DNA from 4 places in the Mesorhizobium sp. M0227 genome. Region 1 is predicted to be linked to each of the others. Evidence: riboswitches for the same ligand, from Rfam matches in the RefSeq annotation. Region 1 holds a riboswitch; each other region holds the start of a gene.
What was found. A riboswitch is a leader RNA that binds a small molecule or an ion and turns the genes downstream of it on or off. The one in region 1 is predicted to bind cobalamin.
Positions count from the first base shown of each region.

Region 2: linked by a shared signal. The riboswitch ahead of bluB (5,6-dimethylbenzimidazole synthase) and the one ahead of metE (5-methyltetrahydropteroyltriglutamate--homocysteine S-methyltransferase) in region 1 are both predicted to bind cobalamin.
Region 3: linked by a shared signal. The riboswitch ahead of NKJ00_RS12780 (aromatic ring-hydroxylating oxygenase subunit alpha) and the one ahead of metE (5-methyltetrahydropteroyltriglutamate--homocysteine S-methyltransferase) in region 1 are both predicted to bind cobalamin.
Region 4: linked by a shared signal. The riboswitch ahead of NKJ00_RS30765 (CbtB domain-containing protein) and the one ahead of metE (5-methyltetrahydropteroyltriglutamate--homocysteine S-methyltransferase) in region 1 are both predicted to bind cobalamin.

Region 1 covers NZ_JAMYSJ010000044.1:22,106-30,066, reverse strand. Annotated here, with positions in the region: partial or broken gene NKJ00_RS30900 (alpha,alpha-trehalose-phosphate synthase (UDP-forming)) at 585-2,302, shown strand; cobalamin riboswitch at 2,871-3,072, shown strand; gene metE (5-methyltetrahydropteroyltriglutamate--homocysteine S-methyltransferase) at 3,192-5,519, shown strand; gene NKJ00_RS30890 (cytochrome-c peroxidase) at 5,964-7,019, opposite strand.
Region 2 covers NZ_JAMYSJ010000001.1:646,299-654,259, forward strand. Annotated here, with positions in the region: gene ribB (3,4-dihydroxy-2-butanone-4-phosphate synthase) at 1-20, shown strand, start outside; gene NKJ00_RS02915 (MFS transporter) at 58-1,281, opposite strand; gene NKJ00_RS02920 (TetR/AcrR family transcriptional regulator) at 1,403-2,011, shown strand; gene NKJ00_RS02925 (hypothetical protein) at 2,296-3,279, shown strand; partial or broken gene bluB (5,6-dimethylbenzimidazole synthase) at 3,402-4,115, opposite strand; cobalamin riboswitch at 4,131-4,310, opposite strand; gene NKJ00_RS02935 (histone deacetylase family protein) at 4,432-5,358, shown strand; gene NKJ00_RS02940 (exodeoxyribonuclease VII small subunit) at 5,362-5,613, shown strand; gene NKJ00_RS02945 (DUF2277 domain-containing protein) at 5,725-5,991, shown strand; gene NKJ00_RS02950 (pirin family protein) at 6,031-6,951, shown strand; gene dxs (1-deoxy-D-xylulose-5-phosphate synthase) at 7,082-7,961, shown strand, end outside.
Region 3 covers NZ_JAMYSJ010000007.1:242,480-250,440, reverse strand. Annotated here, with positions in the region: gene NKJ00_RS12805 (glycosyltransferase family 2 protein) at 1-446, opposite strand, end outside; gene NKJ00_RS12800 (glycosyltransferase family 2 protein) at 502-1,236, opposite strand; gene NKJ00_RS12795 (serine kinase) at 1,251-2,300, opposite strand; gene NKJ00_RS12790 (PqqD family protein) at 2,350-2,781, opposite strand; gene NKJ00_RS12785 (FAD-binding oxidoreductase) at 2,911-4,011, opposite strand; gene NKJ00_RS12780 (aromatic ring-hydroxylating oxygenase subunit alpha) at 4,037-5,284, opposite strand; cobalamin riboswitch at 5,399-5,600, opposite strand; gene NKJ00_RS12775 (DUF680 domain-containing protein) at 6,109-6,306, shown strand; gene NKJ00_RS12770 (DUF680 domain-containing protein) at 6,378-6,578, shown strand; gene NKJ00_RS12765 (DUF680 domain-containing protein) at 6,648-6,884, shown strand; gene NKJ00_RS12760 (ABC transporter ATP-binding protein) at 6,962-7,961, opposite strand, start outside.
Region 4 covers NZ_JAMYSJ010000043.1:27,511-35,471, forward strand. Annotated here, with positions in the region: gene NKJ00_RS30725 (site-2 protease family protein) at 1-91, shown strand, start outside; gene lipB (lipoyl(octanoyl) transferase LipB) at 164-907, opposite strand; tRNA gene NKJ00_RS30735 (tRNA-Leu) at 1,143-1,227, shown strand; gene mgtE (magnesium transporter) at 1,419-2,837, shown strand; gene NKJ00_RS30745 (MerR family transcriptional regulator) at 2,995-3,381, shown strand; gene NKJ00_RS30750 (methyltransferase family protein) at 3,634-4,110, opposite strand; gene NKJ00_RS30755 (heparan-alpha-glucosaminide N-acetyltransferase) at 4,107-5,105, opposite strand; gene NKJ00_RS30760 (MFS transporter) at 5,329-6,528, shown strand; cobalamin riboswitch at 6,585-6,788, shown strand; gene NKJ00_RS30765 (CbtB domain-containing protein) at 6,825-7,004, shown strand; gene NKJ00_RS30770 (CbtA family protein) at 7,020-7,814, shown strand.

The sequences.
Region 1 (7,961 bases):
CACTTGACTTGCGATCACGTCCCACGATGCCGAATGCGGGCAGACTGGTTCGCCATTGGTATGGGACCAGCGGAATTGGCAGCAGGGCTTCATCTTCGTCAATCTCGACGAGGCGCCGGATGTGGAGCCCGGCATTCGCGGATGTCAGGAAGTGCTCGCCTGGCTGGTATTCACATCGCGGTCTGGCTTCCACGATTTTGGGATCGTCGAGGGCAACGAGGAAGGGATTCAAAAACGGGCCCTGACGGGCGGAAAGGGACTATCCCGCCCTCTCCGATCTCCGTGTCAAAACTCTTCGGCAGACGCAGGATCGCATCACGGGGCCCGGCAGCCTTGGCGGCAGCGACATAGTTTCAGTTCATTTCAACAGGTGCTGGCATCTACTGGGTGTATCTCTTATCCGAACAATCCAACAATTACCGCAAGCACGGTCCGCTCGATCGGGTCGCCAGCTATTTTCGCGATAAGCCGGTTCTTGAGGGCGCCGAAGCCGAAACGCGACAATCGGTCGCCATTTGCTCTGACGCTCGTCAGATTCTCGTCAGCAGGGGGTGTGCCAATCTGGGAATGCCAGTTGCTCCATCATGGGGAATATTCAACGGAGGCATGAAATGGACGCATTGAACAACGCCAACTCGCCGCGCCGGTACCTCACATGGCAAACTGGGGCTGTTCACGAACTAATCGCTTTTGAACAACCTCTGAGAGACTTGCCACAGGAGCGAGAACAACAAGCCGAAGTTGGCCCGTCCCGTCCTGTTGTCTCAGCCGCAGACCAGCGCTTCAACACGGCGGCCCAGCAGCCACATAGGAGTCTTATCGCAATTTCCAACCGCGGTGCGACTGTCAATTCTGATCAGCCCAAGACAGGCGGGCTTTCGGCGGCCCTGGAGTGCGTCGTGGAGCGTTCCGGCGCGGTCTGGGTAGGTTTTTCCGAGCATCTGGGCGACGGGGATAAGCAACAGGTGCCCCTCGTGCAGCGTGGCAAAGGTCAAATCGGGTGGCTTGATGGGCCGGCAGCGGACTATTCTCGGTACTATCAAGGTTTTGCAAATTCAATATTGTGGCCGGCGCTCCACTCGCTGCCGGACCGGATCTCAGGCTCGGAAGAGGATTATAAAAGTTATCGCGACGTCAATGCCTTCATGGCGCGCGCGGTGTCCGAATTGGGAGATAACGCAGTCTACTGGGTTCATGACTACCATTTCCTGCCGCTCGGCGCTGATTTGCACAGACTCGGCATTGACCGGCCGATCGGCCATTTCCTGCATACGCCATGGCCCGAGTCTGACATGATGGAGCGCGTGCCCAATTCTGGCGAGCTAATGAAATGTATGCTCGAGTATGATCTGCTCGGTTTCCAGACCGACCGTGATGTGAGCAATTTCCTCGCCTGTGTCCAATCTCATTTGGGGCTGGAGAGCAAGAACGGGGTCGTTTTCTCGGACCATGGCCAGACGCAATGCCAAAATTTTCCTATAGGTATCGATCCGAAGCAATTCGAACAGTGTGCCGCAGATTCGCTTGAGGCGCAGAAAGCCTACATTTCGCAGTTGAAACTTGGCGGAGCAAAGCTAGTTATCGGCGTCGATCGGCTCGACTACACCAAGGGCATCGACAATCGGATTAAAGCTTTCGATCTGCTGGCAGTCGAGCCGCAACGTGTCTCGCTCTTGCAAATCGCAACTCCCTCACGTGGCGACATCCAAGCGTACAGCGAATATCGGCGCGACGTCGAAAGACTCGTCAATCAAGTCAACAACCGGCATGGCACGGACGAGTGGATGCCGATTATCTATGAGAACAGGTCGTTCACCCAAGCTGAGATATCGGGTCTTTACAGAGCCGCGCGTGTTTGCGTTGTGACGCCGTTGCGCGATGGCATGAATCTTGTGGCGAAAGAATACATTGCTGCACAAGATCCGAGCGACCCTGGCGTTCTGGTGTTATCGAAGTTTGCCGGCGCGGCCGAAGACTTCGGCGAGGACGCCTGGTAAATCCGAGGCTCTCCGACGAGATAGCTACCGCGATCTCAAGAGCGGCCAGCATGCCGCGCGAAGAACGCATCCAACGCTGGCGGAGGATGATGGACAAACTTGAAGCGTATACGATCCACCATTGGTCAGCGGACTTCGTTCGGCAACTGGACAGCAGCCGGGTTACGGTCCCTGCGGATCACTTCCACTATGTTGGCTTGGGCTGGATCAGCGAGGCCCAAATGCCTTCGTATCGGACCGAGCCAGAATTGCACACCGCGCTGACGCGTGCACTGGATAAAAACTGGGTCCTGCCGATCGTATGATGCAGAATATGAAGCACGCGAGCTTTTCCTGCATTTGCGCATCCCTCAATGCCGAGCGCTTGGAGAGAGAGATACTTATCCTGACCGCCTGAATGCGGCTTAAGCGGCTTATCGGGACCACAGTCGGGCTTTGCATCAGACCCTTGAGCCAGGCTCCGTCAGTGTGGTCTCTTGCCGCCGAGCGGAGTCATCACGATTGCCTAGTCACCCGTGATGACGACTGGCGTGCCAATTCCCCCCGGACCACGGTTTGGCGCTCACTCCGAGAAAACCGCTTCTACCACGCACGCACGGCTTGCGGCCGCATCGTTAAACATCGCCACCAATGCGATCTTCTGCATTCTAATGACGTTGTCACGCGCTTGAAGTCTTGTCCGAAATCCTTCATCGGCGACCTGCGAGGGATGTCGCAGCCCGACAGGGATCCATTAGTTGGACAATGGTGGCAGCGGAGCAGCGCCGCCAATGGGCGACTGAATATTTCACAATGTTAGACAAGCGTAAAAGCGAAATCACATAACGACATAAACATTTCGTTATGCGTCATTGACAAAAGAGCGGACTGCTGTGATTGTCTGCGTGTCGTGGTTCTCGCGTGCGGCGCTGCCGCAGCGGAGCTAAGAGGGAAGCCGGTGCAATGCCGGCGCTGCCCCCGCAACTGTTAGCGGCGAGCCAACCCCACTCATGTCACTGAGGCGAATACCCTCAGGAAGACGGGTAGAGGCTATGACCCCGCGAGCCAGGAGACCTGCCACGGCGAATTACGTCCACGGGCGGGGTGTCTCGGTGGCCGCTGCAAGCCGGCGTTCGTGCCGGCCTGCTAGCGCCTTCCTTGTCATCGACGCCCCAACCATCGGGGTATGACATGACTGACTCTCAGGAAATTCCTATAGCAACGCTCGGCGTGCCGCGCTTCGGTCGTCGGCGAGAACTGAAATTCGCGCTTGAAAGCTACTGGTCCGGAACATCGGCCGCTGGCGACCTTCTCACGACGTCGAAGGCGCTCCGTGCCGCTAGCTGGGAAGAGCAGCGCGATCGCGGCGTGTCGAAAATCCCGTCGAACGACTTCTCGCTTTACGACCATGTGCTCGACACCGCAGCCATGGTCGGGGCCGTTCCATCCCGTTACGGCTGGAATAGCGGCGAGGTCCCACTTGACATCTACTTCGCAATGGCGCGCGGCAACCAGGGTCAGACGGAGGATTGTGGACACGCTGGTCACCAGGAGGAGGCTCATGGACCTGGTGTAACCGCGATGGAAATGACCAAGTGGTTTGACACCAACTACCACTACATTGTGCCGGAACTCGATGATGATCAGACGTTCGCCCTCTCGTCATCGAAGCCGGTCGATTACTTCCTCGAGGCTAAAGCTCTCGGCATTCACACACGCCCAGTCATCCTTGGACCCATCACCTTCCTCAAGCTGGCGAAATCGCCTGCCGAGGGGTTCGGTCCCATCGCGCTCCTACCGCGGCTGCTGCCCGTTTACGAGCAAGTCCTGCAGAAGCTGAAGCTGTCGGGAGCCGACTGGGTGCAGATCGATGAGCCAGCGCTTGTCCTCGATCTGAACCCGAACGAACGAGCTGCGTTCGAATTCGCCTATGGCCAGCTGTCGAAAGCCGCGCCCGAGCTGAAGATCATGCTGGCTACGTATTTCGGGTCGCTGGGAGACAATCTCGAAACCGCGGTTTCTCTGCCCCTGGCCGGGCTGCATATTGATCTCGTGCGCGCTCCCGAGCAGCTGGAAACGGTGGGTCGGCTCGCTCCGAAGGATCTGGTGCTCTCGCTTGGCTTGATCGATGGCCGCAACGTCTGGCGTGCGAACCTGCCCGCCATTCTCGACCGCATCAAACCGATCGTCGCCGGCTGGCCCTTGGACCGCGTCGAGATCGCGCCTTCTTGCTCGATGCTGCATGTGCCGATTGATCTGCGCATGGAGACGGAACTCGACGCCGACATCAGGTCGTGGCTCGCCTTCGCGGCCCAGAAGACCGACGAGCTGGTCTTGCTGGCCCGGGCCCTGTCCCAAGGCAGGGATGCGGTGGCAGGCGCGTTGAAAGCGTCTGCCGAGGCTGCCGCCACGCGCGTGACATCCACGAGGATCCATGACCCGCTTGTTCAGGGGCGGATCGCTAGCATTGAGGACAGCGCGAAGCGACGAGAGAGCGCTTTTGGCGAGCGCTCCAGAGTCCAAGCCGGCTCACTCGGGCTGCCGCCGTTCCCGACGACGACCATCGGGTCCTTCCCGCAGACGCCGCAGGTACGCAAGGCGCGGGCCGCTCATGCGAAGGGCCAGCTGAGCTATGTCGACTATGAGACGTTCCTGAAGAAGGAGATCGAGGCTGCAATTCGCTGGCAGGAAGAGATCGGGCTGGACGTGCTGGTGCACGGTGAGTTCGAGCGAAACGACATGGTACAGCATTTCGGCGAGCAGTTGTCCGGCTTCGCGTTCACCCAGCATGCCTGGGTACAAAGCTATGGGTCGCGCTACGTGCGTCCCCCCATCATTTTCGGCGACGTATCGAGGCGCAATCCGATGACAGTGCGCTGGTGGCAATTCGCCCAGTCGCTTACGGAAAAGCCCGTGAAGGGAATGCTCACAGGCCCAGTCACCATTCTCAACTGGTCTTTTGTTCGCGACGACGTACCCCGCTCCGAAGCCTGCCGCCAGATCGCGCTCGCCATCCGCGACGAAGTGACGGATCTCGAAAGGTCCGGCGCAAGGATGGTCCAGATCGATGAGGCCGCCTTTCGCGAAGGATTGCCACTGCGCCAATCTGACTGGAAAGTCTATCTCGACTGGGCTGTCGAATGTTTCCGGATCGCTTCAACGGGTGTAAAGGACGCGACTCAAATTCATACCCACATGTGCTATTCGGAGTTCAACGAGATCATTCACGCGATCGCTGGAATGGATGCGGATGTCATTTCGATTGAGACGTCGCGCTCGAAGATGGAACTGTTGGACGCCTTCACGAGCTCCAAATATCCGAACGAAATCGGTCCCGGCATCTATGATATTCACTCACCACGCGTCCCGGAAGTCGGCGAGATTTCGGACTTAGTCATGCTTGCCCGCGAGCGACTGTCCGACGGCCAACTGTGGATAAACCCGGACTGTGGCCTCAAAACACGCAAATGGGAGGAGGTCCGCCCTGCCCTCATTAACATGGTCGCTGCAGCACGCGCGCTCCGGCAGAAAGTGCAGGCGTGAGGCTTCTCTTCCTCACCGTGTGGGGAGTTGCCGACTGGCGGATGTCGGCCGGGAATATGCCAAACCGATCACACTCTTGGAAATAAGCCACTCGGCGAAAATGTGCAATTTTCCTTCGGCACGTGTCCTCATCCCGCAGAAATATGAATGTGACACTACGCTATAGTATTGGTCCTTGGGAACATACAGGCCCCGCGCCTCGAACAAATCGTACACACGTCGTTTCTCAAAGTAGACTGCTTGGCATGTTCGCTCAGGCGGCGACAATATATGGTGCTGCGCGTCTGTCCGCTTCCCCAGCTGATTCGCGCAGACTACGGGCGAGGTGGCAGGTTTCGGGTATTGCTAGCCTCCCGCCAATTCGGAGATGGATGTGGCAATTCGTGTGGCCCAAGTAAAAGCCGCAATCATTTTCGATTGCGACGTCCGCAGCCAGTTGGCCCTTTATTTTCCTGAGATCTGCGTTACAGGCCGGGGCGTTGTCGCCGTTTCGGAGGGTAAGATGGGATAGGCGACCTCGGGTGCCTCTCCGGTCAGCGAGTTGAGGAAGGCAACAAGCAGGTCAACTTCTTCGTCCGCCAGTACTACGCCAAGCTGGGTGGTCCCCATGATGGCGACGGCCTGTTTCAGATCCCAAACCTTGCCCGAATGAAAGTATGGCGCGGTGAGTGCAACGTTGCGCAGCGGCGCCACGCGGAAAACATAGTAGTCATCGGCTGCATTGGTGACCGCAAATCGGCCCTTGTCTTTGTCCGGCAGGACCTCGGCGCTGGGCTGTTCCACGAGGCCGAATGGGAAATAGGCTTGCCCACCAACGTTGATGCCGGCATGGCAGGACGAGCAGCCTTTGTCCATGAAAAGCGCCAGGCCCTGTTTCTGTTCGGAAGTCATGGCAAGCTCATCACCATTCAGGAAGCTGTCGAACGGGGCCGGTGTGACCAGTGTCGCCTCGAAGGCTTCGATCGCCTTGGCGAAGTTGTCGAAGGTGACCCGATCGGCTTCAGCCGGAAAAGCTGCATCGAACCACTCGACATATTGCGGCATGGACTTGAGCGTGGCGATGACTTGGTCCGGTGTATTGGCCATTTCGATGCCGGCTTGGACCGGTCCCTTCGCCTGAGCCTTCAGGTCTGCGGCACGACCATCCCAGAACTGAGCGATGTTGAAGACAGCGTTCAGTACAGTCGGCGCGTTGCGCTGTCCCTTCTGCCAACCATGGCCGATCGAGGTTTCGTGATTGTCGTCGCCGCCGGTGGCCAGGTTGTGGCACGAGTTGCACGACAAGACGCCTGACGCCGAGACGCGTGGATCGAAGAACAGTGCCTTGCCGAGAGCGATCTTTTCCGGGGTGATCGGGTTGTTGGCGACTGTCGGCGTGGTGGATGGCAAAGCCCTGAAGGTGGCCAATGCCGTATCTCTGAGGTCGGTGGGGATCGAATCCGCAGCAAAGGCGGTGGGTGCCAGCAAGGTGACAGCCATCGTTCTGAATAGGATTTTCATAAATGGTCTTCCTGCGTCGTGCACGCAGCCACTATGCGATCTGCGGCTCATGAACGCCCTGAGCTAGATCAGTTGAGGGAGAGGATCGGGGTCTGGCACCCGTTTTCGCGGCTGAGCTGGGACCCTCTTGGAAGTGATCGCTCTTCTCGATTGGACTTCAGGGAGGAGGAGTATCCCTGCTCGGCAACCGTTTGTATGCATCAAAGCACGCCCTGAGGGCGGCTTCGTAGATTCGGTCACTGCGATCTTCCCGCCATCGTTGAGAAAGTCGAGAGCACCCGCAAGACTGGCAATCTCTTGCACGATGTGCGCTGCACGCCTTGCGAAAAGTGAGCTTCTGAAACCTCAGGGTTCATTCGTTCCTCCGGACCTGCTGATTGCGTGAATCGACCTTATCGACACCCGCCGACTGCACATTGTGATGTCACCAGCGATGGCGGTTTCAATACCTAAGCAGCGACGGTCTATGCGACAGTATGGATGTCCTATCGGAATAGCCGGTCCGCCTTGTCGATCGTCACACCGGCATATAGTTCCGCTTCTACGAACATCCCATCACGCGAGGAAAGACATGGCCAATACGCGCAGTATCGCCAATCTAGCCCTTGTGCCGGCGCGGCGCTTGAGCAGGTCCACCGGCTGTAACTGCCTCACACCTCGATCCACAGATCCTGGGCGATGACCACGTTGTCGTCGTCATTTGACGGACGCGGGGCATTGGCCCATAAGCGAGCCACCGCAAACTGGCGGTTGCCAATGCGTAATGATGTGAATTGGAATGATCTTCGGTTTGCGAAACACGCACGTCCGACGCAGCTTGCGTTGACAGAGGCGGTTTTACGCGCAATAGCACTTCCGCCGGCCTATTTTTGTGGAGTTCAATTGTGGTTCGGCCAAGGGCGCTGGGCGCCGGACCGGCCCCGTGTAAACCTCATTAAAGAG
Region 2 (7,961 bases), on a different contig from region 1:
CCAAGACCGAGATCCTCTAGGCAGCTAGCGCCCGGCTCGAAACCGGGCGCTATCTGATTATTCCGCGGCAATCGCGGCCGCTTCACATCCGTCCATCTCGCACTCAGTCGTGGCAAGGCTGCGTTGGCCAAGCAGCACCGTGGCCAGCGCGATCGTGCCTGAAGCCACCGACACCCAGAACCCGTTCGGTGCACCGAACGCATCCACCACCGCGCCGGCCGCGAACGAGCCCAGCGCCATGCCGATGCCGATGCCGGTCATGACCCAGGTGATGCCTTCGGTCAGCATCGCTTCCGGCACATGCCGCTCGATCAGGCCGAAGGCCGTGATGAAGGTCGGCGAGATCGCCACACCGCTGATGAACACGGTCAGCGCCAGCAGCGGCACGGTGTCGGCGGCGAGCGGCAACAGCGTGCCGAGCGCGACGAGGGCGACTGCGATGGCGAGCTGGCGTTGCAGCGGCGCCTTCAGGCTGAGCGCGCCGACGATGATGCCGAGCACGAACGATCCCAGCGCATAAACGCCGATGACAAGGCTGGCGGCGCCGGGTTGGCCAAGCTCCTTGGTGATCGCCACGGTGGTCACTTCCGTCGTCGCGAAGGTTGCGCCGACGAAGATCAGGGCAAGCGTGATGATCTGAACCGGCCGCAGGCGGATCGCCGAGCCGCTTGAGTTATGGTCGACCGGCCGCACCTGGGGCTCGGTCGAGCGTTGCAGGATGAAGGCCGCTGATCCGAATGCGAGAAATAATGTGCTCACCAGAACGCCGGCTTCCGGGAATAGGGCGGCACTCAGGCCGACCGATAACGATGCCCCGGCGATATAGACCAGTTCATCGGCCACGGACTCGAAGGCGAATGCGGTGTTCATCTGCGGTCGTCCTCGGAAAATCTCTGTCCAGCGCGCCCGCACCATCGCAGGTATGCTTGGCATGGCGGCGGCCAGGAGTGCCGACACGAACAGCGTCCACACCGGCCAGTCCTGGTTGGCCGCCGCTATGAGGACGGCGAAAGCCAGCACCGCGATGATAGTGGTGGGCACGACGATTCGTGTCTGGCCCAGGCGGTCCACCAGTCTCGATATTTGCGGCGCGACGAAGGCGTTGGCCAGCGCGTATGTCGCCGAGACGGCTCCAGCCAGCCAGTATTCGCCGCGCGCCTGCGACAGCATCGCCACGATGCCGATGGGCGCCATGGCGATCGGCAGGCGCGCTAGGAAGCCGGCGGCGGCAAAGCCCTTGGCGCCGGGGGCACGAAAGATTTCCGCATAGGGATTTTGCATCGGTTGGTTCCTCGACAAAGGACGATTGGACAATTACATACGGAGCGTATGATTATTAGATAGAGCATACGCCGCGTATGTCAATTAGCATACGAAGCGTATGTGAATAGGTCCAGGACACATGCACAAACCCCGCAAGGAGATGATCGCCGAGACGCGCGCAAAGCTTATTGCGGCGGCCCGTCATGCCTTCGGCACAACAGGCTATGCGGAAGCCTCGATGGATGATTTCACCGCTTCGGCCGGGCTGACGCGCGGTGCGCTCTATCATCATTTCGGCGACAAGAAGGGGCTGTTGCAGGCGGTCATAGCCCAGATTGACGGCGAGATGGCGGCGCGCATCAATGAGGTCGCGTCGAGAGCACCGACCCGCTGGCAACATTTCGTCGACGAGTGCTCGACCTATATCGAGATGGCGCTGGAGCCGGAAATCCAGCGCATCATGTTCCGCGATGGCCCGGCCGTGCTGGGGGATCCAGCGCAATGGCCGAATGCCAGTGCGTGCATCGCTTCAATGACCGACCATCTGACCGCGCTGCAGGAGGAGGGGGTCGTTGTCTCCAGCCTCGACCCCGAGACCGCCTCGCGACTGATCATCGGAGCGAGCAGCCAGGCAGCGCAACGGATCGCCAATTCGAATGACCCCGAAACGACGTCGAAGAAGGTGGTGACGGCGTTCAAGCAACTGCTTGAAGGCCTGCTGAAGAAGCCGGATCCGCAGTCGAATTGAAGTTCTCACCGGAGCTTTCGTGCCGGCAGCTGTTCACGATAGGAATTTTTTCTTGACACCATGCCCTCAGCTAAGGTATATATTCGTCCATGGTGCTGATTTGCGCCAGTGACCGGCCGCACAGGCGGGTTTTTCGTTTGATGCTCCGTCAGCCAACGCGCTGGCGGGCTCCGAACCAACCCGTTACCCCGAATTCGTCGCCCTTCGGCGTCAGGGCCGCAATTGACAATCGCCGGGTTGAGTCCATCCTCTTCCACCATCTCTGAGGCGGAGATTCGGGACACATGTGGGATTTCGAGATCGGCCGGTCGGTGTCCATCATGATGCGGACCTGGCCGTTCATCGTCTTTCGCATGATCGTCTATTTCGGCATCACGCTGGCCTATATTATGGCAACCGGCACCGGCGCCTCCGTCGGCTATGGCGTTGGCCATATCTCCACCGATCCCGACGGGCCGCTGTCGTTTGCCCTGTGGGGCGGCGTGGTCGGTTTCGGCGTCGTCTCGATCGCCGTCTACTGGATCCGCGAATACATCCTCTATGTCGTCAAGGCCGGCCACATCGCCGTCATGGTTCATCTGATCGACGGCCGCGACATTCCCGGCGGTCAGGACCAGATCGCCTACGCCAGGGATGTCGTCACCCAGCGTTTTGCCGAAGCCAACATCCTTTTCGTCGTCGACCGACTCGTCAAGGGTGCCATCCGTGCCATCACCGGCCTGCTCGGCGGTATCGCCGCCTTCCTGCCGATACCAGGCCTGAGCGGCCTGGTCTCCTTCATCAACACGGTGATCCGCCTGTCGCTGACCTATGTCGACGAGATCATCCTCGGCTACAACATCCGCATCAATTCAGCCTCGCCCTTCGAGACGGCGCGCCAAGGCGTAGTGCTCTATGCTCAGAACGGCAAGGTCATGGTCAAGAACGCCGTCTGGCTGGCGGTCATCATGTGGGGCATGTCGTTCATCATCTTTCTGATGATGCTGGCACCTGCCGGTGCGATTCTGTTCCTGATGCCTGGCCAGCTCGCCGGCTGGGCTTTTGTGCTCGCCATCGTCTTCGCCTGGGCATTCAAGGCGGCGTTCATCGAGCCTTTCGCCATCGCCTGCCTGATGCAGGTCTATTTCAAGACCATCGCGGGCCAGGTGCCCGATCCGGCCTGGGACGCCCGGCTGGCCGAGGCATCGTCGAAGTTCAGGGAGCTCAAGGACAAGGCGCTGGCCTCCTTCGGCGGTTCGCGCTGGGCTACGGCCGGCGCCACACCCTGATCGGCTGGGCGGATGGTGTCTGGTGAGGCAGGAACGGTGTTGAGGCGCGCCACGGTGGATTTGAGCTGTGTCTCGCCTTGCCCGGAAAAGGTCTCGCTCATGATCAGCTCCGGCAGCGGCAGCCGCCGTCCCCAGCCATGCGTTTCAAGGTCCGGTTTGGGAGCGAACTCGGAAACACGGCCGACGCAGAGATAGGCGACCGGCGTTACGTGATCCGGAATGGCCAACAGCCGCTTCAGCGCCTCAGCCTCGATGATGCTCACCCAGCCGACGCCAACGCCCTCGGCACGCGCGGCCAGCCAGAAATTCTGCACCGCGCAGACGGTGCTGTAGAGATCCATCTCCGGATTGTGCCAGCGTCCCAGCGGCGAACCCTTCGAGCGCTGCCGGTCGCAGGTGATGCAGATGTTGAGCGCGCTCTCGCAGATGCCTTCCAGCTTGAGCTTGCGGTACAGCGCCTGTTTTTCCGCCTCGATCGCCGGCAGTTCCTGTTCTCGCGCGGCCAGGAACAGGTCGCGCACCTCCGCCCGTCGTTTGACATCGCGAATGACAATGAAATTCCATGGCTGCATGAAGCCGACCGATGGCGCGTGATGGGCGGCAAGCAGCAGCCGTGCCAGCACGTCGTCATCGATCGCGGTGGGCAGGAAATGGCTGCGCACGTCACGCCGCGTGAACATGGCGCGGTAGACCGCATCGCGCGCATTCTGGTCAAATCCATCGTCAATGGCAGCGGTCATGTGTTCCGGCATCGCTTGTCCCCTTGCGATTGCAGATTCAAAACTGACAGAGCGTACTTTGTGCGTCCAAGTAGACGCACGTCGCTCTGATGCCATCCGCCTGACCACGCGGATGACAATGCCTGCCAGGCCGGTCTTCTGGCTCGGGATCAACCCGCGTCCGGTGCCTTCCCGTCATCGACAGTGGCATTTACCGGCGCGGTCCCCCTCACAGCGTTGGGCACGCCACGGAATTCAACCGTGTTCCCGATTCTCCCGCTTGCGGCGGGCACCAGGCAGTACCAGGGACCTTACGCCGAAGCGCCCGCGGGGCCAATGCCTGCGGCGACGCGAATGGACGCAGTCGCGATTTTCCCCAGTCATCGGCCGCCCGTGCATGGCCTTTGTCGATCCGGGTCACTAGATTAGGACGATGACCACCCGTCTCTACACCCATCCGATCTTCCTCGAGCATCTCACGCCGCCCGGACATCCCGAGCGGCCCGACCGCTTACGCGCCATCGAGCGCGTGCTCGACGACGAAGCCTTTGCCGGGCTCGATCGTATTCAGGCGCCGGAAGGCGACGAGGCCACCATCCTCTACGCGCATCCCGCCGATTTCGTCGCCCGCGTGCGCGCCGCCATCCCCGACGAGGGGATTGCCCGCATCGATGCCGACACCACTGCCAGCCCGAAGAGCTGGCAAGCGGCGATCACCGCGATCGGCGCCGCCAACGCCGCCGTCGATGATGTCTTTTCGGGCCGCGCCGACAACGTCTTCGTCGCCGCCCGGCCGCCCGGCCATCATGCCGAAAAGACCACGGCGATGGGCTTTTGCCTGTTCAACACGGCGGCGATCGCGGCGCGTTATGCGCAGAAGAAACACGGTGTCGAGCGCGTTGCCGTCGTCGACTGGGACGTGCATCACGGCAATGGCACGCAGGATATTTTCTGGGACGATCCGTCGGTGCTCTATTGCTCGACACACCAGATGCCGCTTTATCCCGGCACCGGAGCGAAGACCGAAACGGGCGCCGGCAACATCGTCAACGCACCGCTGGCGCCGCAGACCGGCAGCGAAGTGTTTCGCGATGCCTTCCTGTCGCGCGTCCTGCCCGCGCTCGACAATTTCGCGCCCGACCTGATCATCATTTCGGCGGGGTTCGACGCGCACCACCGCGATCCGCTGGCCGAGATCAATCTGACCGAGGATGATTTCGACTGGGCGACCGGCCAGCTGATGCAGCGCGCGGCACGCCACAGCGGCAACCGGCTCGTCAGCCTGCTCGAGGGCGGCTACGATCTGCAGGGATTGGCATTTTCGGTCGCCGCCCATGTCGGGCGACTGATGAAAGGATGAATGATGGCCGATGAGACCAACGAAGACGTCAAGGCGATGAGCTTCGAGCAGGCACTCGATGCGCTGGAGAAGATCGTCGATGATCTGGAGCGTGGCGACGTGCCGCTCGACCAGTCGATCAAGATCTATGAGCGTGGTGAGGCGCTGAAGGCGCATTGCGACCGGCTGCTGAAGGCCGCCGAGGACAAGGTCGAGAAGATCAGGCTGTCGCGCGACGGCAAGCCGGTTGGAACGGAGCCACTCGACGCGGATTGAGGCTCGGTCCGAACGATGGCCTCGCCTCACCGGTTTTTGGACATGATCATGATCGAGGATATAACTCGTTCCGATTGAAACAGCTCAAGGACAAGAGGAGATACGGAAGCGATGTGCAGAAACATCAAGACCCTGTTCAATTTTGATCCGCCGGCAACCAATGACGAGGTGCGCGACGCGGCTCTTCAGTTCGTCCGCAAGCTGAGCGGAACCACGCGACCCTCGAAGCAGAACCAGCACGCCTTCGACCATGCCGTCGAAGCCATCGCCGCCTCGGCGCGCGAACTGCTCGATTCCCTGGAAACCCACCAGCATCCGCGTAATCGCGAAGAGGTGGCGGCCAAGCTGCGGGCAAAGGCGGCGATCCGCTTTGCCTGATGCGGCCAGGCGGCCTTCGACCACCGACAAGGAGAGTCCATGAGCTTCTTCCCCGGGAAAGACCCTGAGGCAGGCGATGCCTTCGCCAGCGATCAGATCGAATTGATGGTCATACCCAACGCCAAGGATATCGGCGGTTTTCAGGTGCGCCGTGCCCTGCCGACGGCAAAAAGGCGGCTGGTGGGGCCGTTCATCTTCTTCGACCGCATGGGTCCCGCGATCCTGCGCGCCGGTCAGGCACTGGATGTCCGTCCGCATCCGCATATCGGCCTGTCGACGGTCACCTATCTGTTCGACGGCAAGATCCGGCACCGCGATTCACTCGGCACCGAAATGGTCATTCAGCCCGGCGACGTGAATTTGATGACCGCCGGCCGCGGCATCGTCCATTCGGAGCGTACGCCGGAGGAACTGCGTGGCGCGCCGATGTCGGTATCCGGCCTGCAGACATGGCTGGCTCTGCCGGACGACAAGGAAGAGGTGGCTCCGGTTTTCGAGAATACCGCAGCGCTTCGGCTTCCCGAGATCGAAGCCGAAGGCGTCAACGGGCGCCTCATCATCGGCGATTTCCAGGGACTGCGGTCCCCGGTCAGGGCCGACACGGAGACGCTCTACGCCGACCTGCGCCTGGCGCCCGGCGCCAGCGTGAAAATCCCTGCTGATGCGGAAGAACGCGCCATCTATACGCTGGAAGGCGAGGTCTCAATTTCGGGTGATGTATTCCCAGCCGAACGGCTGCTGGTGTTCCGTCCCGGTGACGAGATCGTCGTGTCGTCGCAGACCGGGGCGCATTTCATGCTGTTCGGCGGCGCCTCTCTTGGTTCGAAGCGTTACATCTGGTGGAATTTCGTCTCGTCGTCCAAGGAGCGCATCGAACAGGCGAAAGAGGAATGGAAGACGGGCCGCTTCGACATCGTTCCCGGAGACGAGGAAGAGTTTATTCCGCTGCCGGAAAGCTGATGCCCTGTCACCCAAAAGTGGCAGAACGAAATGCATAGACAAAAGACTAGGGCCTGATCCGCGTCACTGACACACATTTACTTTCGCCGGCCGGCGGCCTATTCGCCCATCAACCGAAAGCCCGAGCACCGTGAACGCAACGCCGCATACGCCGCTTCTCGACAAGGTCCGCATCCCGGCCGACCTGCGCACGCTTGCCGAAAGTGAACTGCCGCAATTGGCGTCCGAGCTTCGCGCCGAGCTGGTCGACGCCGTGTCCCGCACGGGTGGTCATCTGGGCGCAGGGCTTGGCGTGGTCGAGCTGACAGTGGCGCTGCACTATGTCTTCAACACCCCCGACGACCGGCTGATCTGGGATGTCGGCCACCAGGCCTATCCGCACAAGATCCTGACCGGCCGCCGCGACCGTATCCGCACGCTGCGCCAGGAAAGCGGTCTGTCCGGCTTCACCCGCCGCGCCGAGAGCGAGTACGATCCCTTTGGCGCCGCCCACTCCTCGACGTCGATATCGGCCGGCCTCGGCATGGCCGCCGCCCGCGATCTCTCCGGCGGCCGCAACAACGTCATTGCCGTCATCGGCGACGGCGCCATGTCTGCCGGCATGGCCTATGAGGCGATGAACAATGCCGGCGCGCTCGATGCACGGCTGATCGTCATTCTCAACGACAACGACATGTCGATCGCGCCGCCGACCGGCGCGATGAGCGCCTATCTGGCGCGGCTGGCCTCCGGCAAGGCCTATATCGGCCTGCGCGATTTCGGCAAGAAACTGACGTCCTATCTCGGCAAGCGCGCGGATCGTGCGATCACAAGGGCAGTCGAGCATGCACGCGGCTACGTCACCGGCGGCACGCTGTTCGAGGAACTCGGCTTCTATCACATCGGCCCGATCGACGGCCACAATCTGGAGCATCTGATCCCGGTCCTGAAAAACGTCCGCGACAATGGCGAAGGCCCGGTGCTCATCCATGTCGTCACCCAGAAGGGCAAGGGCTATGCGCCGGCCGAAG
Region 3 (7,961 bases), on a different contig from region 1:
GACAGGTGGATCCCTCGCACGGTGATGGAGTGGCTGTCGGCGGCCGGTTCCAGCGTCTCGCCATCTATCTTGTCTATCAGCGTCATGCGCGAATAGGTCAGGTCGAGGCCCGGATCCTCTTCGAAGCAGGCGAGATCCGCCTTGAACCGCCCTATCGGGGAGATGTCGTCCGAATCGAGAAACGACACCAGACGAGTCTGCGGCAGCAACTGCTTCAGCCCGGCATTGCGCGCTTTGGTGACCCCGCCATTGCTCTGCTGGAAAAGACGAATGCACGGGGCCTCGTCGATCAATGACCGCACGACGGCCGCAGAGCCATCGGTCGACCCATCGTCGATGACGATGATGTCGAGATCGATGTCTTCGCGCTGCCTGAGCAACGAGCGCAGCGCCAGGCCAACGAACTGTTCGCGATTGTAGACCGGCATGATGACGCTCAGCCTCATCGGAGTCTCCAGCAGCGTTCCGGGCTTGGCTGATCCGACCCGATTGTGTCGAGCATCATAGCATCTGCCAATCAGCGGGGCTCTTCAGTTCGAAAATACCCTGGACCTCCAGCAGAGACGGATCGGCCTTGCGTCGCCGCATCGACTTGTGGATTGCACGCAGATGGTTGCGGACCCTGCCGCTACGCTCCTTGGTAACATTCCCGGCGTGGCGTCGGTAGTAAATCGCGACGGTGTCCAACAATTCGTAGTTCGGTCCCGCCTCGAAAACGCGCAGCAGATAGTCGGTATCCTCAGCCTGCTCGAAATCCTCATCGAACTCGCCCGTCCGGTCGACAAGCCCTCTGCTGAACACGGCGGCGCTCAGCGAAATTCCCCGAAGCGTCATCGTGCGGCTGTCGACTGCCGGTTTCAGCCGCTCATCGTCGATCCGGTCGACCAGCGTCATCAGCGAATAGGTCAACTCAAGCCCGGGGGTAGCCTCGAAGCGGGCGAGATCGGCCTTGAACCGTCCGGCCGGCGAGATGTCGTCAGAATCCAGAAACGAAACGAACTCCGCATCCGGCGGCAGTTGCCGCAGCCCGGCGTTGCGCGCCCTGGCCACGCCCATGTTGGATTGCTGGAACAGTCGGATACAGGGGTTTTCGCGCATCATCGAGCGCACGGCCTCAGCAGAGCCGTCGGTCGAGCCGTCGTCGATGACGATGATGTCGAGATCGGCGGCGTCCCGCTGCCGCACCAGCGAGCGCAATGCCGAAACGACATAGCGTTCACGGTTGTAGACGGGCATTATCACGCTCAGTTTCACGAATCGCCCCGCGCGAGAAAGTCCGCAATCGTGCCGGCTATCTCCTGGGGCTGCGTCCCCAGCGACAGACGATAGCACGGCAGCAGGCGGGTCAGGTCGCTGAAGAAGCGAAAGCCGCTCTCCCGCTCGCCCGGCATCTGCGCTATGCCCGACGGCGCCAAGGCGATCATGGCATCCCTGCGCGACACCGGCACGATCGAACTTGCCCCGCCACCGTCGATATGTGGCGCCAACAGCGCGACGATGTCCAGAGTTTCGGGCACCGGTCGGGGCGCGATGTCATCAATGTGAAAAGCATGCTTGCCTTGCCAGTTGAGCGGACCATGCGCCGGCAGCCGATGCTTCAGCCCAAGCCGCGCGAACCCTTGGGGATCCTGCTTGAGTGTTGAAAACAGTGGGCGGGCAGTCACGCCGTTGGCAAGGTCGACCAGCACATAGTCGTCGCCGACGCTGTCCAGTCCGTTGAGGAGGCCGGCGGCGACGGTTCCGGATTTCCCGGCGCCGCCCGCGCCGGCCAGCAGGACGCCCTTGCCATTGGCGCCGAGCGTGCCGGCATGGGCAAGGCGCATGCCGCGCGCCCCATATTCCCAATGCAGGAAAGCCCGCAGCGGCGCTCCCGGCTCCCACGGCGGAAAGGCGTCGGCCGAAGCCATCAATTGCACGCCAACGCGACGTTGCGGATCATAGAACTGCCAGAAATCCAGGTCGTGGAAATGGTTGCCACGCAAACCGGCTTCCGCCAGTTGGGTGGCGAAGCCATGCTGCGTGAAGGCTCCCTGGCCCCACCTGGCCGGTGCCGCGATGCCGTCTATGCCGGGATGCGCGACGAAGACGCGGCAGATGTCGGCAGGCGTTCGGTTGCCCGGAGCAGTGACAAAGCCATGAGCGACGGCAGCCGCCAACGCGCCGGCGCTGACATGCGCGGTCAGATCCAGATGCGGCAAGCTCGCCTTGCGGGTCAGTGGATAATGCGCGGCGCTGCTCTCTGCTTGCGCCAGGACATGACGTGCGTAGTCAACCAAGTTTTCGAGAGTGATGTTCGGCATGGGTTTGCCTGTTCCGGAGCTGTCCGGCAACGAGAACCTGATGGGCGCTTCAGTTGGCTTGCTTCACCGCGGGCCAGCCGAGGGGCTCCTCGACCTCGTGGATGGGATCGACGACAATGAGATCGGCGAGATCGTCATGGATGTCGACCTTGAGGGGCTCTCTGGCAGCGGCGAGCTGAGCCAGCAATTCGCTTGGAACCGGTCTTGCCACGCCATCGGTTACGGCCGCCAGCAAACCGAATTCGAGCAATTGTGAAACAAAGCCGTCAATCGCGGCGGCATCGAGGGCGCCAATTCCGGTCGCGGCGCCGACAAGTTCGGAGGCAGGCACGCCGGACGACAGTGCATCCCAAAGTCTGCTGCCTGAATCAGAGAAGCCGAAATATTTGCCCGTGGTCAGGTCAAGAACGACGGCTTCGCCGTCGAAGGATTCAAAGACGATATCCTTGCTGGCAATGGCATAGATGCCGGATTGTCGCATGTTTGCTCCCCCGCCGAGCAGGCCGCGGAGATGATCTTCGGGCCTTACGGTCAACCCCACCGTTGCAGGCGTCTAACCATTTGCAGGGTTTTTGGCAAGATGGCGCAGGCTCGGGGCGAGCGCAGCCGATCACGCTTCGATTTCAAGCGCAGAAAGCGGCTTCGAGCAACAGGCGAGGATAAAGCCGTCCTCGATTTCGTGATCGAGGATGCCGCCATTGTGGCTCATCTCGACATCGCCCGCGACCTTCCTCACCTTGCAGGTGCCGCACAGGCCGAACTCGCAGGCGGCGGGAATCCGCACCCCAGAGGCGCGTGCCGTCTGCAGCACGGTCTGGCCGGCGACGCATTCGGCATCGACATCGGAAAGCGAGAACCGGATTGGTGTCACGGCCTCGACAGCAGCAGCGGCGCCGTCTTCCGCCGGCGGCGAGAACGGCGCCGGGATCTCCTCCACGGTAGGCGCCGCAAAGCTTTCCTGATGGTATTTCGCCATGTCGAAGCCGGCGGCGTCCAGCATGCCGCGCACGGCGCGCATGAAGGGATCGGGGCCGCAGCAGAAGATCTCGCGCTCACGGAAATCGGGCGCCAGCAATGGCAGCCGGATCGCGTCGATGCGGCCCATATGGCCGAACCAGCCCTCGCGGCTCGACCGCTCCTCGATCATGAAGCCGAGCGACAGGCCGGGCATGCGGCTGCCGAGCAGCTCAAGTTCCTTGCGGAAAATGATCTCTTCCGGGCGGCGCGCACAGTTGACGAAGCCGACATCTGTCCATGGCGCGCAGTCGTTCAACCAGCGCAGCATCGACATCATCGGCGTCACGCCGGAGCCGGCCGAAATGAACAGATATTTGGCCGCCGGGTGGCTGTGCAGCGAGAAGTCGCCGGTCGGCCCATAGGCCTTGACGTGCGAGCCCGGCGTCAGATGGTCGAACATCCAGCGCGTACCGGTGCTGCCCGCCTGCGCCTTCACCGTCACCGCGATCGAGAACGGCCGCGATGGCGAGGAGGACAGCGTATAGGTGCGCATCAGCGGCCCGTCCGATGTCGGCAGTTCCAGAGTCACGAATTGGCCCGGCTTGTAGCGGAACCAGGTCTGGTTGTCGGAGCGGAAGGTGAAGGTCTTCACGTCAGGCGCTTCGTCACTGACGCCGATCACTTCCAGCACCTGCAGCCTGTCGTTCCAGGGCGTCATCTGGTCGAGATGGCGATAGAGGCCAAGGTCCGTCATCGCATTCATCCTCTTGTCCCCTGGGCTAGGCGACGCTGCGCAAGGCTGGCCGGTCGCCTTCTGCGAGGCGCGGCCCGATGAACGACGCGTACCATTCGACGAACTGGATCACGCCGCCCTCATGCAGCTCCGAATAGGGGCCTGGTTCATAGGCCGGCGACAGGATGCCGAAGGCGTTTTCCTCGACGATGCGGCGGTCCTGGTCGTTGGTCTCGGTCCAGACATGGGTGAGCTCAGCGAGGTCGTAGTCGACCCCTTCGACCGCATCCTTGTGGACGAGCCATTTCGTCGTCACCGCGGTTTCCGTGGCACTGATCGGCAGCACGCGGAAGGTGACGGCGTGGTCGCCGAGGATATGGTTCCAGGTCGTCGGATAGTGATAGAGCAGCAAGGAGCCGATGCGGTCGGTTGAAACGCTGTCGGACAGGTTCTTCTGGACCGCTCGTTTTCCCGTCATAGTGTAGCTGACGGCATCGCGCAGCAGAGGCGCGCGGGTGGCGCGGTACTGCCCTGCCGGATCGATGCGGAATTTGCTCGGCAGGCCTGATGCCTCGCATCTAGCCCAGTGCGCGACCATTTCAGGGTCGCTGTCGGCGCCGTTGACGCCGGTCACGGTCGGAGCCTCGGGGAAGGTCTTGCACAGCTCCGGGTGATTGGCGGCGCAGTGATAGCACTCGCGGTTGTTTTCCCAGACCAGCTTCCAGTTGCCCTTCTCGACGATCGTGCTCTCGAAGGCGATCTTTGCTTCACGCAACCGGTGCGGCAAAAGATAGGGTTCGATCATCGCCCGCATCGGCGCGAAATCCGCCGGTTCCTTGGCCAGGCAGATGAAGATGTAGCCGCCGACGCTCTCGCAGGCGACCGGCTTCAGGCTGAAATCACTCTTGTCGAAACCGTCGGCCATCTGGCGGGCAAACAGCAGGCGGCCGTCCAGCTCATAGGTCCACTGGTGATAGGGGCAGACGAGCTTTGCCGCCGTGCCCTTCTCCGTGTTGCATACACGGCTGCCGCGATGGCGGCAGGAATTGTGGAAGGCGTTGATCTTGCCGTGCTGGTCGCGGACAAGGACCACCGGATAGTCGCCGATCTGCACGGTGATGTAGCTGCCCGGCTTCGGCAGTTCGCAATCATGGCCGATGAACAGCCAGTCGCGATACCAGATCAGCTCCATGTCGAGCTTGAAGTAGTCCGGATCGGTGTAGAAGGGCTGCTCCAGCGAAAAGCCTTGCCGGCGCCCCTTCAGGAGCCTCAGCATCTCGTTGCGGGTATCCATGTCCTGTCCTCGTTTCTAAGGACTGAACTGGTGGTGATGGAGGAAGGATTGAAACGCAGGCCGGCTAGGTGCCGACATGCGCTATCCACCTCTTGACCGCCCACCGCGATCAGTCGAGTCTAACAATCTCGGGCTGGTTTCCGGGCTCTGGAGTTGTCCTTGCGGACCATCGCGACACCTTCCCAGGCAGTTGCCCAGTGGTCTCCCGTTGCGACTTGAACTCCACCACCGTTGCGGGGGCAGCGCCGGATTCTGACCGGCTTCCCAATTCTCCGCCTCGTCGTCACGAAGCGGCACCTGAGATGGTATGATCTAACCACGATCGGGGGCGCGCCGTCGGCATGAAAACGACATCGTATCCATGCGGCGCGACACGGCATGCGAACGTTCCCGCAGACCGTCGCGGGCTGAAATCCACCTCCCGGATGGCCATTTTGCCGGCAGCGATATCCCCGAATCGGATCCCTTGGCGGGGTCAAAAAAGGTTAACGGTTTCGAAAAGTGACTATTAGCTCGATCTAAAATCGAACCGAACGGTTCGTTTCTGTTGACGGTGCGTGCAGGACGGTGTGAACGCAGGGCCTCTGAAACAGTCGGTGATCCATCCAGTGGTTACATCTAACATGCTGATATAAAGAAGAAAAATATACCCGTAGAGTTCCCTTGGCACAATTTCAAGGTGTGGATTCATGGTCCACACGGAACAACTTCGTGATTGGAAAAGGCGGGGTTGCCCTCCCACATCGGAGCTGTCCGAACGACGCGATTTCATTTCCAAGACACGCCGCTAGACGGACGGAAAAAGACGATACTGGAGTACAAAAATGAAAAAGATCATTCTCACTGCCGCAGCCCTTCTGGCCATTTCCGGCAGCGCCTTCGCTGGTAGCGACCACTACGGTTCGAACGCCGCGGCAGCCACTGCTGTCGACAGCTCGTACACCGCTTCGACCAAGAAGTCGGAACCGGCTGCTCAGGCGCCTGCCCAGGGTGCTGACCGCAACCTCTTCGGCAACAACTAACAGCCGATTCCCAGTCGACGGCGGGCTCGCCCGCCGCCCTGGCGAAATTCAGACATTCAGGAGTATTTAAGATGAACAAGATCTTCATTGCCGCCGCCGCCGTTCTGGCCATCTCCGGCAGCGCTTTCGCCGGCAGCGACAACTACGGTTCGAACGGCTCTAACCAGCCTGCCGCCGCAGTGGACCAGTCGTACACGGCTTCCACCAAGACCTCGGAACCGGCTGCCCAGACGCCCGCTCAGGGCAGCGACCGTAACCTCTTCGGTCGCTAACAGCCAATTTCGCAAGCGACGGCAGCTGTGTCTGCCGTCCTGGCGAAATCCAGAATTCAGGAGATTAAAATGAACAAGATCCTTATTGCTGCCGCCGCCGTTCTGGCCATCACCGGCAGCGCGTTCGCCGGCAGCGACAACTTTGGCTCCAATGGCGCCAATCAGCCTGCGGTTACTTCGGTTGACAGCGCGCATACGAGCTCGGTCCGCAACAGCGGTGGCCTCGTCGAGAAGCTGCTCAATTCGTCGGGCGACGTGGAGAAGTCCGCCCCTCAGGGCAGCGACCGGAATCTCTTCGGCCGTTAACAGCCGAAGCTGATCTTCAACAAAAGAGCGGCGGGCCTAGCCCGCCGCTCTTTTTGCGTCCAAGACGCGGTCCTGCCTCAGGCCGCCTTCGCTTCAGCCTCATGAAGGGCAAACGACCGTCCGTCAGCGTCGAAGATATGCAGGTCCTCGCCATTGGCGCTCAGCCGCAACGTCGAACCACGCTTGACCTCGACATTGCCGGGCAGCTTGGTCACCAGCGGCAGGTCGGCGCGACCGATGTCGACATAGACCAGCTGCACCTCGCCGAGCTGCTCGACATAGTCGACCGTCCCCTCGAACAGATAGTCCGCGCCGCTGGCGATGATCAGGTCCTCCGGCCGCACGCCAAAGCTCACCGCAGCACCCTTCGCCGAAGCCGGCGTTGCGATCGGCACGGTTGCCTTGCGTCCGCCGACATGGCTGACGACGGTCGGATTGCCTGACTTGTCGATGGTCGCGGGCAGGATGTTCATGGCCGGCGAGCCAATGAACTGGGCAACGAACAGATTGCCGGGCTTCTTGTAGAGATCCATCGGCGTGCCGACCTGCTCGATATGGCCGTCCTTGAGCACCACGATGCGGTCGGCCAGCGTCATCGCCTCGACCTGATCGTGGGTGACGTAGATCATGGTCGTGTTGGGCATCGATTCCTTGAGCTTGGCGATTTCGATGCGGGTGGCGACGCGCAGCGCGGCGTCGAGGTTCGAAAGCGGCTCGTCGAACAGGAACACCTTCGGATTGCGCACGATGGCGCGGCCGATGGCGACGCGCTGGCGCTGGCCGCCTGACATCGCCTTGGGCAGGCGGTCGAGATATTTGGTCAATTGCAGGATCTCGGCGGCCTGACGCACACGGCGGTCGATCTCGGCCTTGTTCTCTTTGCCGATCTTCATCGAGAACGCCATGTTGTCGTAGACGGTCATGTGCGGGTAGAGCGCGTAGGACTGGAACACCATGGCGATGCCGCGCTTCGACGGCGGCACGTCGTTCACCACTTCGCCGGCTATTCTAAGCTCGCCGGAGGTGATTTCCTCGAGCCCGGCGATCGATCTCAGCAATGTCGACTTGCCGCAGCCC
Region 4 (7,961 bases), on a different contig from region 1:
CATCGACCGCCTCGCCATGGCCGCGGCGTTGCTGGCGGTGTTCGCCATCCATGGCTATGGCGTCCTGTGGGCCTCCGCCCAGCTCATCTGAGGTGTGTTGATATTCAGATGGATGCCGGCCTGTGAATCACACATAGCTTGAGCCGTACCGGATCAGGAAGAATCAGCCGGCCTTGCGCTCGGCTTCGACAGGCAAAGCCGTGGCGGGACCGAACACATCCTCGAAGGCGGATTTCAGCGCCAGGTCAAGATCGGCCATGGTCAGGGGAAGGCCGAGGTCGACGAGGCTGGTGACGCCGTGGTCCTGCACGCCGCAAGGCACGATGCCGCTGAAATGGTCGAGATCGGGCTCGACATTGATGGCGATGCCGTGAAAACTCACCCAGCGCCGCAGCCGAATGCCTATGGCCGCGATCTTGTCCTCCGCCGGCGAGCCGTCCGGCAGGGCAGGGCGATTCGGCCGCACGACCCAGACGCCGACCCGGTCCTCGCGGCGTTCGCCATGCACATTGAAGGCGGCGAGCGTGCCGATGATCCACTGTTCGAGCGCCGCGACGAAGGCGCGGACGTCCTCGCGCCGCCGCTTCAGATCAAGCATGACATAGGCGACCCGCTGGCCCGGCCCATGATAGGTGTATTCGCCGCCGCGTCCCGCCGAAAACACCGGGAAGCGGTCGGCGTCGATCAGATCCTCGCCGCGGGCGCTGGTGCCGGCCGTGTAGAGCGGCGGGTGTTCGACCAGCCAGACCATCTCGCCGGCGGCCCCGCTGCGGATCGCCTCGGCGCGCGCCTCCATGAAGGCAAGTGCTTCGGGATAGGCGGTAAGGCCGGGCTCGATCAGCCATTCGACCGGTGCTGAACCGGGGAGCGGCAGGAACGACGTGGCGATCTGGCTGCGTTCGGGCATGGCGTATCGTCTTTTCGCTTATGCATGTCGCGTCCCAAAACCGCGCCGCACCTTTGGGTGACATCAACCTGCCTTCCATATGGCGATATCAGGCGCAAACGTCCAGTTCCGACGCTGCGTTCGGACCCTGTGGAGCATTATGCCAATCGCCTGACATTATTGCTTGCCGTGCACTTGTTTCGCCGGAAACGATTTGCTACACGCCGCGAGCCGGTCGGTTCCGGCTCTACCACGTGCGGTCGTGGCGGAATTGGTAGACGCGCAGCGTTGAGGTCGCTGTGGGGCAACCCGTGGAAGTTCGAGTCTTCTCGACCGCACCATTCTCTTCCCAGAGTCCGATTTGTACCGGTCTCGCCCGCTGCGGGCCGGGCGCATTTCGTTTGATATTCCCGCACTTTACGCCACTTTCTTTCTGAGCGTCGGATTCTCCCAAAACCGGTTTCCCCTTTTGGGTCCGATGCTCTAGACCTGATTTGCACCTTTTCCGGGATTCTTGTGGCGGGAGGCGCTGGTGGAAGGCGAGCACGAACGGACGACCGGCGCCAGGGCCGCCGAGGACAACCACGCCGATATCTATGGCGAGGACGGCGCCGTGCTTTCGTCCTTCCTTGCGCGGATTGGCGCGGCGATCGCCGACCGCGACACGCTGACCCTCAAGCATGAAGTCGACGACCTGCACCAGTCGGAACTCGGCGACCTGCTCGAGGCGCTGCATCCCGAACAGCGCCGCGCGCTTGTCGAACTCCTGGGCGCCGATTTCGACTTCTCCTCGCTGACGGAGGTCGACGAGGCGATCCGTATGGAGATCGTCGACAATCTGCCCAATGCGCAGATCGCGCAGGCGGTGCAGGAGCTCGATTCAGACGACGCCGTCTACATTCTTGAGGATCTCGACCAGGAAGACCAGGACGAGATCCTGTCGCAACTGCCGTTCACCGAGCGGATCAGGCTGCGCCGCTCGCTTGATTATCCCGAAGAGACGGCCGGCCGCCGCATGCAGACCGAGTTCGTCGCGGTTCCGCCGTTCTGGACGATCGGCCAGACCATCGATTACATGCGCGAAGACAACAACCTGCCCGAGCGCTTCAGCCAGATCTTCGTCATCGATCCGAGCTTCAAGCTGCTCGGCGCCATCGACCTCGACCAGATCCTGAGGACCAAGCGCTCGGTCAAGGTCGAGGAAGTGATGCACGAGACGCGGCACGCCATTCCGGCCACCATGGACCAGGAAGAGGCGGCGCGGGAATTCGAGCAGTACGATCTTTTATCGGCCGCGGTCGTCGACGAGAACGAACGGCTGGTTGGCGTTCTGACCATCGACGATGTCGTCGACGTCATCCAGCAGGAGGCCGAGGAAGATTTGATGCGCATGGGCGGCGTCGGCGACGAAGAGCTTTCCGACAGCATCTTTTCGACCTCGCGATCACGCGTTCCGTGGTTGCTGATCAACCTTCTGACCGCGTTCCTGGCGGCGTCGGTGATCAGCCTGTTCGACCGCACGATCGAACATATCGTCGCACTGGCGGTGCTGATGCCGATCGTCGCCGGCATGGGCGGCAATGCCGGCTCGCAAACCATGACCGTCACCGTGCGGGCGTTGGCGACCAGGGATCTCGACATCTACAATGCCGGCCGCATCATTCGCCGCGAGATGGGTGTCGGCTTCATCAACGGCATCGTCTTCGCCATCCTGATCGGCATCGTTGCGGCAGCCTGGTTCCGTGACCCCAATCTGGGCGGCATCATCGCGGCGGCGATGATCATCAACATGTTCGTGGCCGCCCTGGCCGGCATCCTGATCCCGCTGCTGCTCGATCGTTTCAAGATCGATCCGGCGGTCGCTTCGGCGGTCTTCGTCACCACGGTTACCGACGTCGTCGGTTTCTTTGCATTTCTCGGCATTGCCACGTGGTGGTTCGGTGTGCCCTGAAGGCACGCCTTTTGGCTTAATTGACTTTTACGTAAATGCCGTGCGAGGCTTGCGCGGGGCGCCATGTCGATTCCGGCATGGCATGGGTTTTGGTTCGGGACATAAGGGTGACGCCGGCATGGCGATCGCCCCTTGGTTTCGGCGTGCGGGAGTGGCAATGCGAGAATATTATTCGATCACCGAGTTGACCCGTGAGTTCGATGTGTCGACGCGGACGCTGCGCTTTTACGAGGACGAAGGGCTGGTGCAGCCGGTGCGGCGTGGCCGCACGCGGCTGTTTCGCCCCTCCGACCGGCACCTCATCCGTCAGATCATGCGCGGCAAGAGGCTTGGTTTCTCGATCAACGAAATCCGCGAAATCATCCAGATGTACAAGGAGCCGCCCGGCGAAGTCGGCCAACTCAACCTAATGATCAAGCGCATCGAGGAAAAGCGCGAGGATCTCCGGCAGAAGCGCCGCGATCTCGAGGAGACGCTGGCTGAACTCGACCAGGCCGAGGAGTCTTGTGTGGAGCGGCTGGTCGAGCTTGGCGTGAATACCTGAGCGGACTGGATTCTATCGCGCGTTAGCGTTCGGAATGAGCGGAAACGTCTATTCCTTCTGCAATGCACCGCGACGGCGCAGAACTTTGCTCCGCTGCACTCCTAGACCGAGGTCACGGCATGGATCCTAGGGTCTCCGCGACGGAGCTGCGCTCCTGCTTCGCCCTAGGATGACGAAGTTCGCAAGACTTAGGCTAATCGCCGAAGTGTGCACCTGTCAAAACCTCTCCGCGATGGAAACCGGAGCGCCAGCTCAAATCCAGCGGCGCACGCGTTTCGCGTAGTCGCGGTATTTCTTGCCGAATTTTGCCGCCAGCATCTTTTCCTCGCCTTCGATCGCCATTTTTTGCGTGGCATAGGCGGCGATGAAGGCGAGCGGCAGGAACCACACGATGCCCGAGACAAAGGCGACGCCGATCAACAGCAGGGTGTTGGCCAGATACATCGGATTGCGGGTGATGCCGAAGGGACCCGTGGTGACCAGGTGATCGGGCACAGCGTTCGGGTTCAGCGTGGTCTTGGCGCGGACCATGGTGCGGATCGCGGTGACCCAGAGCGCTGCAACGGCAAGCAGCACCACCCAGCCGGCGGCGAAAAGAATGTCGCCCAGGAGGTCACCGATCCAGGGCAGGGGATAGAGCAGGCCCAGCGCGATGCTGATGGCGATGGCGGCGGTGTAGATCAGCGGCGGCCACGGTATGAGCCCCGGCTTCGGCTGGTTCTCGGTCATTTGACCCCTTCCTCCATCAACTTGCTGTCCGTCTTGGCGGTACACATGCCGGCGAGATCGGACAGATGCGTCTTCCATTCCGCAGTCTGGTCGTTGTTGTAGAGCCGATCAAGCGTCGCCTCGCCCTCGAGCGTATCGAGCATGCAGACACAGTAGCTCGTACAGAACTCGGTGTCGCGCGACTGCTCGCAGGACAGCTGGCAGGTTTTGAGGAAATTCACCTGCGGGGTTTCGACCTGCGCCGGCATGATCTGCGAGAACAGCCAGACGCAGCCGATCAGCAATGGCTGGTGGATCAGGTAGAACGCCAGGCTGTGCCGGCCGATAAAGACCAGCGGGTTGGCCCAGCGACCGGGCGCCAATTCGGCAAGCCGGGCAAGCACGCCTGAACCGGCGGCGAGTTTCGTCACCGCGATGCCTGCAAGCACGGCGCCGAACCATGGAAACAACGGAACGTAGTCGTTGGAGCGTGGATTGTTAGCCGACAGGCCTACCCACCACAGCCATGGGTGATCGAACGCCTCGAGGCGCAGATAGACAGGCGCCGCAATGACGAGCGCGGCGACGACAAGCGTCAGCAGTGCCGGCAGCCGCAGAAAGGCGAGGCCGAGCAGGCTGGCCAGCGCGATCTCGTGCAAAATGCCGAAGAAGATGAATCCATCCGGGGTGGCGATGCGGGTGACGACCGAAATCGCGATCGCGGCTCCGGCGACCATGGCAAACCGCTTCCAGAAGCCGTTCCAGCGGATCTGTCGGCCATGGGCGAGGTACAGGCTGACGCCAACCAGGAACAGGAAGGTCGAGGCTATGCAGCGCGCGTAGATCTTCCACCAGCCGAAGGCGGTCAGGCCGGGATCGGTGTAGCCGAAGAACTCCAGATCCCAGGTGAAATGGTAGCTTGCCATGGCGATCAGCGCGATGCCGCGCACGATGTCGATGACGACGATGCGCTTTGGTCGATCCTGAACGGGTGCGGTCGGCGTTTGGATGCTCATGGTCTCGCATTCTGATTCAGCCCCGTTGGAGGACTATCACGGTTGCCCCGGACAAAAGAAGACCGGCAATCCTGCCGATAACGCCGGATCGGCCGCGGCATTGGGCCAGTGCCGGGAAGCCTTTGGCCGGCTTCGCTTTTGCCGGATGCACGTCGGTTTCCTCTTATTGGCACTGGGGTCGCCACGGCAGATTTAACCCGGTGAATCTGCTTCGGGGAAAGCAATGTCCACCCATGTGCGCCATCCGATCTGGCTGCCGGCTCTCAAGGCCGCGGACGCGCGCACCTTCGCGTCGCTCTATGCGGTCGAATCCTTCGCCCGCGCCACGGTGTCGAGCGTCATCCCGATCCAGGCCTATGAAATCCTGCACAACGAGCAGATCGTGTCGATGCTCTACACAGTCGTGGCGATGCTCGGCCTGTCGGTGACATTGTTCATGCCGATGCTGATCCGCCGCTTTGCCCGCCGCTGGGTCTACACATCAGGCGCCTGCCTGCTGGCCGTCGGCTCGCTGTTCTTCGTCACCGACACGCTTGCCGGGCAACTGGCCGGCATGCTGTGCCGGGTGATGGGCGCCAGCGCGCTGTCGATCACGCTCAACCTCTACATCATGGACCACATCCGCAAGACCGACTTCATGCAGGCCGAATCGCTGCGCATGGCGTGGTCGATGCTGGCCTGGACCGGTGGGCCGACGCTCGGCATCTTCCTCTACACGCGCTTCGGCATCTATGCCGCGCACGGTGCGGTCGCGGTGTTCGCGTTTGCCCTGCTGGCGCTGTTCTGGACCTACCGCCTCGGCGACACCCAGTCCATCCGTCCGGGCAAGACGCGCCCTGTCAATCCGCTCGCCAATATCGGCCGCTTCGTCGCGCAGCCCAGGCTCAGGCTGGCCTGGCTGATTGCCTTCGGCCGCTCCTGTTTCTGGACAACGTTCTTCGTCTACGGGCCGCTGTTCATGGTGATCACCGGCGAGGGCAAGCTGGCCGGCGGCCTGCTGGTTTCGGCCGGCAACGCGCTTTTGTTCATGGCCATCTTCTGGGGCAAGGCAGGAAAGCGCTTTGGCGGCCGCAGGACCATGACATTCGCCTATTTCGCCATGTCGGCCACGCTGCTGGCGGCAGGCTTCGTCGGCGAAACCGTGCCGCTGCTCACCGGCGCCTTCCTGCTCTGCGGCGCCTTCTTCACCATTGCGCTCGACGCGCTCGGCTCGACCGCCTTCATGCGTTCGGTGCGCTCCTATGAAAGATCGCAGATGGCGGCGGTCTACCGCACCTATCTCGACTTTTCCGAGCTGACGCCGCCGCTGGTCTATTCGGTGGTGCTGGCCTTCTTCGGCCTTGGCGCGGTGTTCGTCACGCTCGGCCTGCTGGCGGCGGTCTGCGGCTTTGTGACGTGGCGCTATCTGCCGAAATCGCTTTGACCTTCATGGCGCATTCGCAATGGCCGCCGGCGGAATTTGGTTTGCCGGAGGCGAGGATTCTGCCTATAGTCGCCGGTGTCGCCGGTTCCATTTTGGAGCCAAGAGGGAATGCGGTGCGGGCGAATTCGCCCAATGCCGTGGCTGCCCCCGCAACTGTGTGCGGTAGTCCTCTCCATATGCCACTGAAGATTTTTCTTCGGGAAGGTGGGGAAGGATGCTGATCCGCGAGCCAGGAGACCTGCCGGCGACAGGAAACTGACTTCGATGCCCTCGGGTGGAGGGCGAAAGGACAAGACATGACTACCGCTTCCGTCTCCCTCGGCGCCTCCGTCTCCTCGCAGTCGCGCTTCATGCAGCTCGCGCTTGCCGCGCTGCTCGGCATTTTCGTGATGGGCTTTGTCGGCTTCTCGCATATCGATGCCGTCCATAATGCGGCTCACGACTATCGCCATTCGATGGCGTTTCCCTGCCACTGACGAGGGGCTGACATCATGAATCTGTTTCGCAACGTCGTGTTCATCGCGGCGATCGCAGGGCTCGTGGCCGGCGTCGTCCTCGCCTGCCTGCAGGCCTATGCCACCGTGCCGCTGATCCTGAAGGCGGAAGTTTACGAACAGGCGGGCGGCGGGCATCACCATGACCATGGCGCTCCGGCCGCAACGGATAGCAATGCCATGAGCACAACTGCTCCGGCGGGAGATGCGATGAGCTCTGCTGCCCCGGCTGCGGCGGAAGCCGCTCCGGCAGACGAAGGTTGGGCGCCGGCAGACGGTTTCGAGCGTTTCGCCTTCAGCGTGCTTGCCAATATCGTCACCGGCATCGGCTTCGCCTTGATCCTGGTCGCGGTCTCCGAATTCGCCGGCGGCATCGGTGGCTGGCGCCAGGGCGTGTTCTGGGGCCTTGCCGGCTTTGCCGTGTTCACGCTGGCACCGGGCCTCGGCCTGCCGCCGGAATTGCCTGCCATGCCGGCCGCCGATCTCACCCAGCGGCAGATCTGGTGGTGGGCAACGGTGGCGGCAACCGCTGCCGGTCTCGGCCTGATCGCGTTCCGCAAGTCGCTGCCGCTGGCGATCCTTGCCGTCTTTTTGATCGTCGCACCGCATGTTGTCGGTGCACCGCAGCCCGACAGTTACGAGACGGCGATTCCGGAAGGGCTGCATCACCAGTTCGTGGTGGCGGTGACCGTGACCAACCTCGTGTTCTGGCTGGTGCTCGGCGCGGTCGTCGGTGTGGTGCGTGGCCGCTTCACCGGCACCGCGACCAGCCTGCGCGACAGCTTTGCCTGATCGCAAGACACTGACCTTCCTCATCGGCGGTGGGGGGGGGGGGGGGGGGGCGGGCCGCCCCCCAAAATAAAGAGGCAAGAAGGCCGCGCCCGCCGCACGAAGTATGAATTTAAAAAAAAAAAAACAACCCCAACCCCCCAGCGGGGA